Linked DNA regions of Luteibacter rhizovicinus DSM 16549. The protein of the gene in region 2 interacts with the protein of the main gene of each other region in a pairwise test. Links are inferred from orthologs where the notes say so. Each region holds a gene or a part of one and is shown on either strand. Other genes may lie near its edges.

The links.
Region 1: the proteins of gyrB (region 2) and gyrA interact in binary tests that used the Escherichia coli proteins (3 or more experiments, as listed by UniProt). The link is inferred for Luteibacter rhizovicinus DSM 16549 from one-to-one orthologs.

Annotation. Positions count from the first base shown.
Region 1 is NZ_CP017480.1:4,664,352-4,667,818, forward strand. The notes cover bases 30-3,179. They hold gyrA (DNA gyrase subunit A), read right to left. Parts: upstream 2,861-3,179; coding sequence 230-2,860; downstream 30-229. Other genes in these bases: BJI69_RS21315 (peroxiredoxin), read left to right, coding at 30-94; BJI69_RS21325 (GtrA family protein), read right to left, coding at 3,000-3,179. Also shown: more of BJI69_RS21315, read left to right, coding at 1-29; more of BJI69_RS21325, read right to left, coding at 3,180-3,413; mtnA (S-methyl-5-thioribose-1-phosphate isomerase), read right to left, coding at 3,410-3,467. UniProt on the Escherichia coli protein: A type II topoisomerase that negatively supercoils closed circular double-stranded (ds) DNA in an ATP-dependent manner to maintain chromosomes in an underwound state.
Region 2 is NZ_CP017480.1:1,596,458-1,599,887, forward strand. What follows is about bases 318-3,430. They hold gyrB (DNA topoisomerase (ATP-hydrolyzing) subunit B), read right to left. Parts: upstream 3,039-3,430; coding sequence 597-3,038; downstream 318-596. Other genes in these bases: recF (DNA replication/repair protein RecF), read right to left, coding at 3,106-3,430. In the rest of the region: BJI69_RS07255 (tetratricopeptide repeat protein), read right to left, coding at 1-270. UniProt on the Escherichia coli protein: DNA gyrase negatively supercoils closed circular double-stranded DNA in an ATP-dependent manner to maintain chromosomes in an underwound state.

The DNA.
Region 1 (3,467 bases), 3.1 Mb from region 2 along the record:
CGAAGACGGCGTGGTGAAGCTGCTGCACGTGGAAGCACCCGGCGAGTTCCGCGTCACGGCCGCCGAGGCGATGCTCGAAGCCATCGACGCCTAAGCGCTCATGTAGGAGCCAATTCATCGGCGATCCCGCGGCAGCGGGCCAGGATGTCGCGAGCACCCAATCGCCGATGAATCGGCTCCTACAAAAAACCTGCAAAAAAAACCCGCCTTTCGGCGGGTTTTTTTGTTCTTACGCGTCGCTCGGTTCGTCTCCGACGGGACCGCTTTCGATCGGTGGCAGATCGGCAGCGACATCACCATCGATGACCTCACCCTCGCCTTCGATCTCCAGCTCTTCCTCGGCTTCCAGGCGAACCACGCCGATGAGCGTCTCGTCCTTGGGTAGCTTGATCAGCGTCACGCCCTGCGTGTTGCGGCTGAGCTGCGAAACTTCCGAGACGCGCGTGCGGACCAGCGTGCCCTGGTCGGAGATCAGCATGAGCTGCTGGGTCTCGGTGACCTGGGTGGCCGCGACGAGGCTGCCGTTACGGTCCGAGCACTGGATGGCGATGACGCCCTGCGTGCCGCGGCCCTTCTTCGGGAACTCGTCGAGTGTCGTGCGCTTGCCGAAGCCACGTGCCGTCGCGGTGAGGATGTCGCCCTCACCCGCCGCCACGATGAGCGAGACCACTTCGGCCTCGTCGGCCAGGCGCATGCCGCGCACGCCGGTGGCGGTGCGGCCCATCGAGCGGACCGTGCCTTCGTCGAAGCGCACCGACTTACCGTTCGACGCGAACAGCAGGATATCGCTCTCGCCGCCGGTCATCGCGACATCGACCAGGGCATCGCCCTCGTCGAGGTTGATGGCGGCCTTGCCCTTCTGCAGCTGGAACGCGAACTCGGTCAGCGGCGTCTTCTTCACCGTGCCCTTGCGGGTGGCGAAGAACACGAAGCAGGTGGGATCGTATTCGCGCACCGGCAACAGGGCCTGCACCTTCTCGCCCTCGCCCAGCGGCAGCAGGTTGACGATCGGCTTGCCACGCGCACCCGGACCGGCTTCCGGCATCTGGTACACCTTGAGCCAGTACACGCGACCGGTGCTGGTGAAGGTCAGCAGCGTGTCATGGGTGTTGACCACCCACAGCTGCTGGACGACGTCTTCGTCCTTCAGTGCCGAGGCCGAGCGACCCTTGCCGCCACGCTTCTGCGCGCGGTAGAGGCTGGCCGGCTGGCGCTTGATGTAACCGGTGTGCGAAAGCGTCACCACCACGTCTTCCGGCGCGATGAGGTCGAGCACGTTCAGGTCTTCCTGCGAGTGCTGGATCTCGGTGCGACGCGCGTCGCCGTAGTCCGTGCGAATCTGCTCGAGCTCTTCGCGAATGACTTCGAGCAGGCGCGCGGGATTCTCGAGGATCTCGATGAGCGCGCGGATCGTGTTGAGGATTTCGCGGTACTCGTCCGAGAGCTTTTCCTGCTCCAGGCCGGTGAGGCGATGCAGACGCATCTGCAGGATTTCGGTGGCCTGCGCCTCGGACAGCTGGTAGCCGTTCTCATTGAGACCGTCGCGCGGATCCATGTCTTCCGGACGCGACGACTCGGCACCCGTGGCGGCGAGCAGCGCCTTGACCAGGCCCGGCTCCCAGCGACGGGCGACCATGCGCTCGCGCGCCTCGGCCGACGATGCGGAGGTGCGGATCAGCTCGATCATCTCTTCGATGTTGGCGAGCGCGACCGTGAGGCCTTCGAGGATATGTGCGCGCTGGCGTGCCTTGCGCAGTTCGAAGATGGTACGGCGCGTGACGACTTCACGGCGGTGGCGAATGAAGGCCTCGAGGATGTCCTTGAGGTTCATCAGCTTGGGCTGGCCGTCGAGCAGGGCCACCATGTTGATACCGAACGTGACCTGCAGCTGGGTCTGCTGGAACAGGTTGTTCAGCACGACGTCGCCCATGGAATCGCGACGGATCTCGATGACCACGCGCATGCCGTCCTTGTCGGACTCGTCGCGAAGTTCGCTGATGCCTTCGAGCTTCTTTTCCTTGACCAGCTCGGCGATCTTCTCGATCAGGCGAGCCTTGTTCACCTGGTACGGCAGCTCGTGGACGAGGATCGTCTCGCGGCCGTTCGCTTCGGTTTCGATCGAGGTGCGCGCGCGCACGAGGATACGGCCGCGACCGGTGCGGTACGCCTCGACGATGCCGGACGAGCCGTTGATGATGCCGGCGGTCGGGAAATCCGGACCGGGAATGAAGGTCATCAGCTCGTCGACGCCGAGCGAGGGATCCTCGATCAGGCCGAGCACCGCATTGATGACTTCCGTCATGTTGTGCGGCGGGATGTTCGTCGCCATGCCGACGGCGATACCCGCCGAACCGTTGACGAGCAGGTTCGGCACGCGGGTCGGCAGGACCAGCGGCTCGTGTTCGCTTTCGTCGTAGTTCGGTCCGAAATCGACGGTTTCCTTGTCGATATCGGCCATCAGCTCATGCGTGAGGCGCGCCATGCGCACCTCGGTGTATCGCATGGCGGCGGCGTTGTCGCCATCGACCGAACCGAAGTTACCCTGGCCGTCGACGAGCATGTAGCGCAGCGAGAACGGCTGAGCCATGCGGACGATCGTGTCGTAAACCGACGCGTCGCCGTGCGGATGGTATTTACCGATCACGTCACCGACCACGCGGGCCGACTTCTTGTACGGCTTGTTCCAGGCGTTGCTCAGCTCGTTCATGGCGAACAGCACGCGTCGATGTACCGGCTTGAGGCCGTCGCGCACATCGGGCAGTGCACGCCCGACGATGACGCTCATCGCGTAGTCGAGATAGCTCTGACGCATCTCGTCTTCGATGTTGACGCGGATGACTTCTTTGGCGAGTTCTGCCATCAATCGGCTTCCTGGATATCCATCAATAGGCCCCCGCCGGCCGCGCGATTCGCGGTATCGCGACGCGGCCGACCCAACCCGTCGATGGTAGCACAACGGGCGTCTAAAAGACAGCTAAAAGACGTTCTAAATCAATGACTTACGCAGGTGTTTTGGCGGCGCCGAAAAGGAGTGTCCTGGCGAACACGAAATTCGCCACGGAGCCCGCCACCGACCCCGCGGCCACGGCGACCGCAGGCCACTCACGCAGCGCGGGAAACAGCTGGAAAGCGAGTACGTAGACGCCGTTGTTGATCAAGGCGCCGACCGCCATCAAGCCCATCCAGCGGATCCATTCGGCGCCCTGACTTCGACCCGAATCGCGCTGTGCGAAGGTGTGGTTGCGGTTCCACCACCAGGTGACGGTCGCCGCGCTGAGGAACGATACGACGCGCGCGGTGTATACGCTCCACCCGGCCAGGCCGACCAGGCCCTGGGCGATACCGGCGTCCACGATGAAACCCAGCAGCCCCCCCACCGCGAAAAGCGCGACTTCGCGGCGGAGCGGACTCACGGAAACAGGATCCGCATCTGATCTTCGTCCGGTTTGAGGATGACGCCGCGCTCG
Region 2 (3,430 bases):
GCTGCTGGTAGCCGTACCGTCGGCAAGCGGCTGCAGGATCTGCAGTGCCTTGTCCTTCTCGCCGTTGTTGGCGGCGTCGAGGCCTTCGTTCAGCGCCTTCTGGTCCTTGTCGCTCTTCAGATCGAGCTTGGGTTCCGTCCGGGTGGCGTTCGGATACAGCGCTTCTTTCTTATCCTTGGGTGCGGCGTCTTTCGCGACGACAGCGCCACTGGCAAGGGAAAGGGCGATCGCAGTAGCGAGCACCATCTTGATCAAGGAACCCTGTTTCATTGACTGACCTCGGCTGAAGGAGTCGTCGCACAGTGACGTGCTCCGGGGGACTACAGAGGTTAACCCGATTCTATTCCTAAGAACAAGTCGCAGTGCCGCAAAAATGGTGAGTCAAAACAATGACTTGTTATATGAACGTTGGCGCTGACGAAATTAGGCCAACTTTCGGCCCTTGAAAACGCTGTTTTCATCCCACCTCATAGGAGGTTGGGCCGGAGAGACAACAGGTTCAATTCGCGGGCGTATGGAGCAAAAAAAAGCGCCCGGAGCATCGCTGCCGCCGGGCGCTTCGAGACGCGTGAATCGGTATGAGCGTCGCCTCGACGTCAGACGTCGAGGTTGGCAACCTTCAGCGCGTTCGATTCGATGAACTCGCGACGCGGTTCGACCGCCTCGCCCATCAGCATCGAGAACATCTGGTCCGCGGCGACGGCGTCTTCGACACCGACCTGGAGCATGCGACGGGTTTCCGGATTCACCGTGGTTTCCCACAGCTGCTCCGGATTCATTTCGCCCAGGCCCTTGAAGCGCTGGATGGTCCGGCCCTTCTTCGCTTCGTCCAGCAGCCAGGTGCGGATGTCGGCGAAGTTGAGGACGCCTCGCGAACCGTTGCCGCGACGAACCACGGCGCCCGGCTGCAGGCGGAGTTCCGCCAGCTGCTGCGAGATGGCCAGTATCGAACGGAACTCGATGCCGCCGAAGAAGGCCTGCGGCATGATCCAGGTGTGGCTCAGGCCGTGCTGCATGCGTTCGACTTCGATCGCCGCACCCTGCTCGTTCAGTGCCGGGCGGAAGCGCAATGTGTAGGTCGGCTTGCCGAGCCCGCTCGCGCTCAGGCGCTTGGCCAGACCGTCGAGCCAACCCTGCATCAGACCCGCGTCCGTCCACACCGCGTCGACCATCGGCGCGTGCTCGAGCATCGCGGTCAGCGAGGCCACGTCGAAGCGATGGCTCAGGCGGGCAATCTGGTCGAGCGCCGTCTGGTAGTCGTGCAGCAGCTTTTCGAGGGCTTCGCCGCCGATGCCCGGGGCGCCCTCTTCCGGCGTCAGCGACGCGTTGTCGACGGCGCTGGAGATCAGGTAGTCATTCAGGACGGCATCGTCCTTGATGTACATCTCCTGCTTGCCCTGCTTCACCTTGTACAGCGGCGGGAGGCCGATGTAGACGTGGCCGCGCTGGATCAGCTCGGGCATTTGGCGGTAGAAGAAGGTGAGCAGCAGCGTACGAATGTGGGATCCGTCCACGTCCGCATCGGTCATGATGATGATGCGGTGGTAGCGCAGCTTGTCCGGGTTGTATTCGTCCTTGCCGATACCCGTACCGAGCGCGGTGATCAGCGTGCCGACTTCGGCCGACGAGATCATCTTGTCGAAGCGCGCCTTCTCCACGTTGAGGATCTTGCCCTTCAACGGCAGCACGGCCTGGGTCCGGCGGTTGCGGCCCTGCTTGGCCGAGCCACCTGCGGAGTCACCCTCGACCAGGAACAGTTCGGACAGCGCCGGATCCTTCTCCTGGCAGTCGGCGAGCTTGCCCGGCAGGCCGGCGATATCCAGCGCGCCCTTGCGGCGGGTCATTTCGCGAGCCTTGCGCGCCGCGTCGCGGGCGCGTGCCGCGTCGACGGCCTTGCCAGCAATGGCCTTGCTCTCGCCCGGATGCTCGAGGAGGAAGGTGGCCAGCTTGTCGTTGATGACCTGCTCGACCGCCGTCTTCACCTCGCTGGAGACCAGCTTATCCTTGGTCTGCGAGGAGAACTTCGGGTCAGGCACCTTCACCGACAGCACGGCAATCATGCCTTCGCGCATGTCGTCGCCGGACAGGGCGACCTTGGCGTTCTTGGCCAGGCCTTCCTTCTCGATGTAGTTCTGCAGCGTGCGCGTCAGGGCGGCGCGGAAGCCGGTGAGATGGGTGCCACCGTCGCGCTGTGGGATGTTGTTGGTGAAGCAGAACATCGTTTCCTGGTACGCGTCCGTCCACTGCATGGCCACTTCGACCACGATCCCTTCGCTCTCGGAGCTGAAGCTGATCACGTTCGGGTGCAGCGGATTCTTCAACTGGGACAGGTGCTGCACGAAGGACTTGATGCCGCCTTCGTAGGCGAAGATGTCCTTGCGCTCATTGCGCTCGTCCACCAGCTCGATCGTGACGCCCGAGTTGAGGAAGGCCAGTTCGCGCAGGCGCTTCGCCAGGATGTCGTAATGGAACTCGATGTTGTTGGTGAAGGTCTGCGGACTGGGCAGGAACCGGACCATCGTGCCGCGACGATTGGTGTCGCCAAACACGGCGATCGGGGCGATCGGGTCGCCGTGGGCATATTCCTGGCGATTTTCCTTGCCGTCGCGCCAGATGGTCAGCCACAGCTTTTCGCTGAGCGCGTTGACCACGGAGACGCCGACGCCATGGAGGCCGCCCGAGACCTTGTACGAGTTCGCATCGAACTTGCCGCCGGCGTGGAGCACGGTCATGACGACTTCCGCCGTCGACCTGCCCTCTTCCGGGTGGGTTTCCACCGGAATGCCGCGACCGTTGTCGGCCACGCTGACCGAACCGTCCTGGTGGATGATGACCGTGACGTAGTCGCAGTAACCGGCCAGGGCTTCGTCGATCGCGTTGTCGACGACTTCGAAGACCATGTGGTGCAGACCGGTGCCATCGTCGGTGTCGCCGATGTACATGCCTGGGCGCTTACGAACGGCGTCCAGGCCCTTGAGGACCTTGATGCTGCCGGAATCGTAGGCGTTCGAATTGGTCGGATCGAGAGGTTCGTTCATGCGATGCCTGGTGGTGGCGCAGGTTTCGGTCCCGGGCGATGCGCAATGGCTCGGGACAGTCGATCGATTATAGCAAAGCCGAGACGACACCCTGTTCCACGTGGAACACAGTGACCGGCTGCTCGATGAGGGCGGATGGGATCTCGGTTCCCGTCACGAAGACCTGGACGTCACGGCCGAGAAGCTGGGCGACGACCCACTCTTGATGGGTACGATCGAGCTCCGATGCAAGGTCGTCGAGGCAGACCACAGGCCACTCTCCGCGGATTTCAGCGTGCAGTGACGCCTGCCCAAGAAGGCATGCCAGAGCGCAGAGCTTCTCCTGCCCACGGGACAGGTGTTCCCGCAGCGGTGCGTGCTCGAAGCTGACGGTGAAGTCGGCGCGGTGCGGG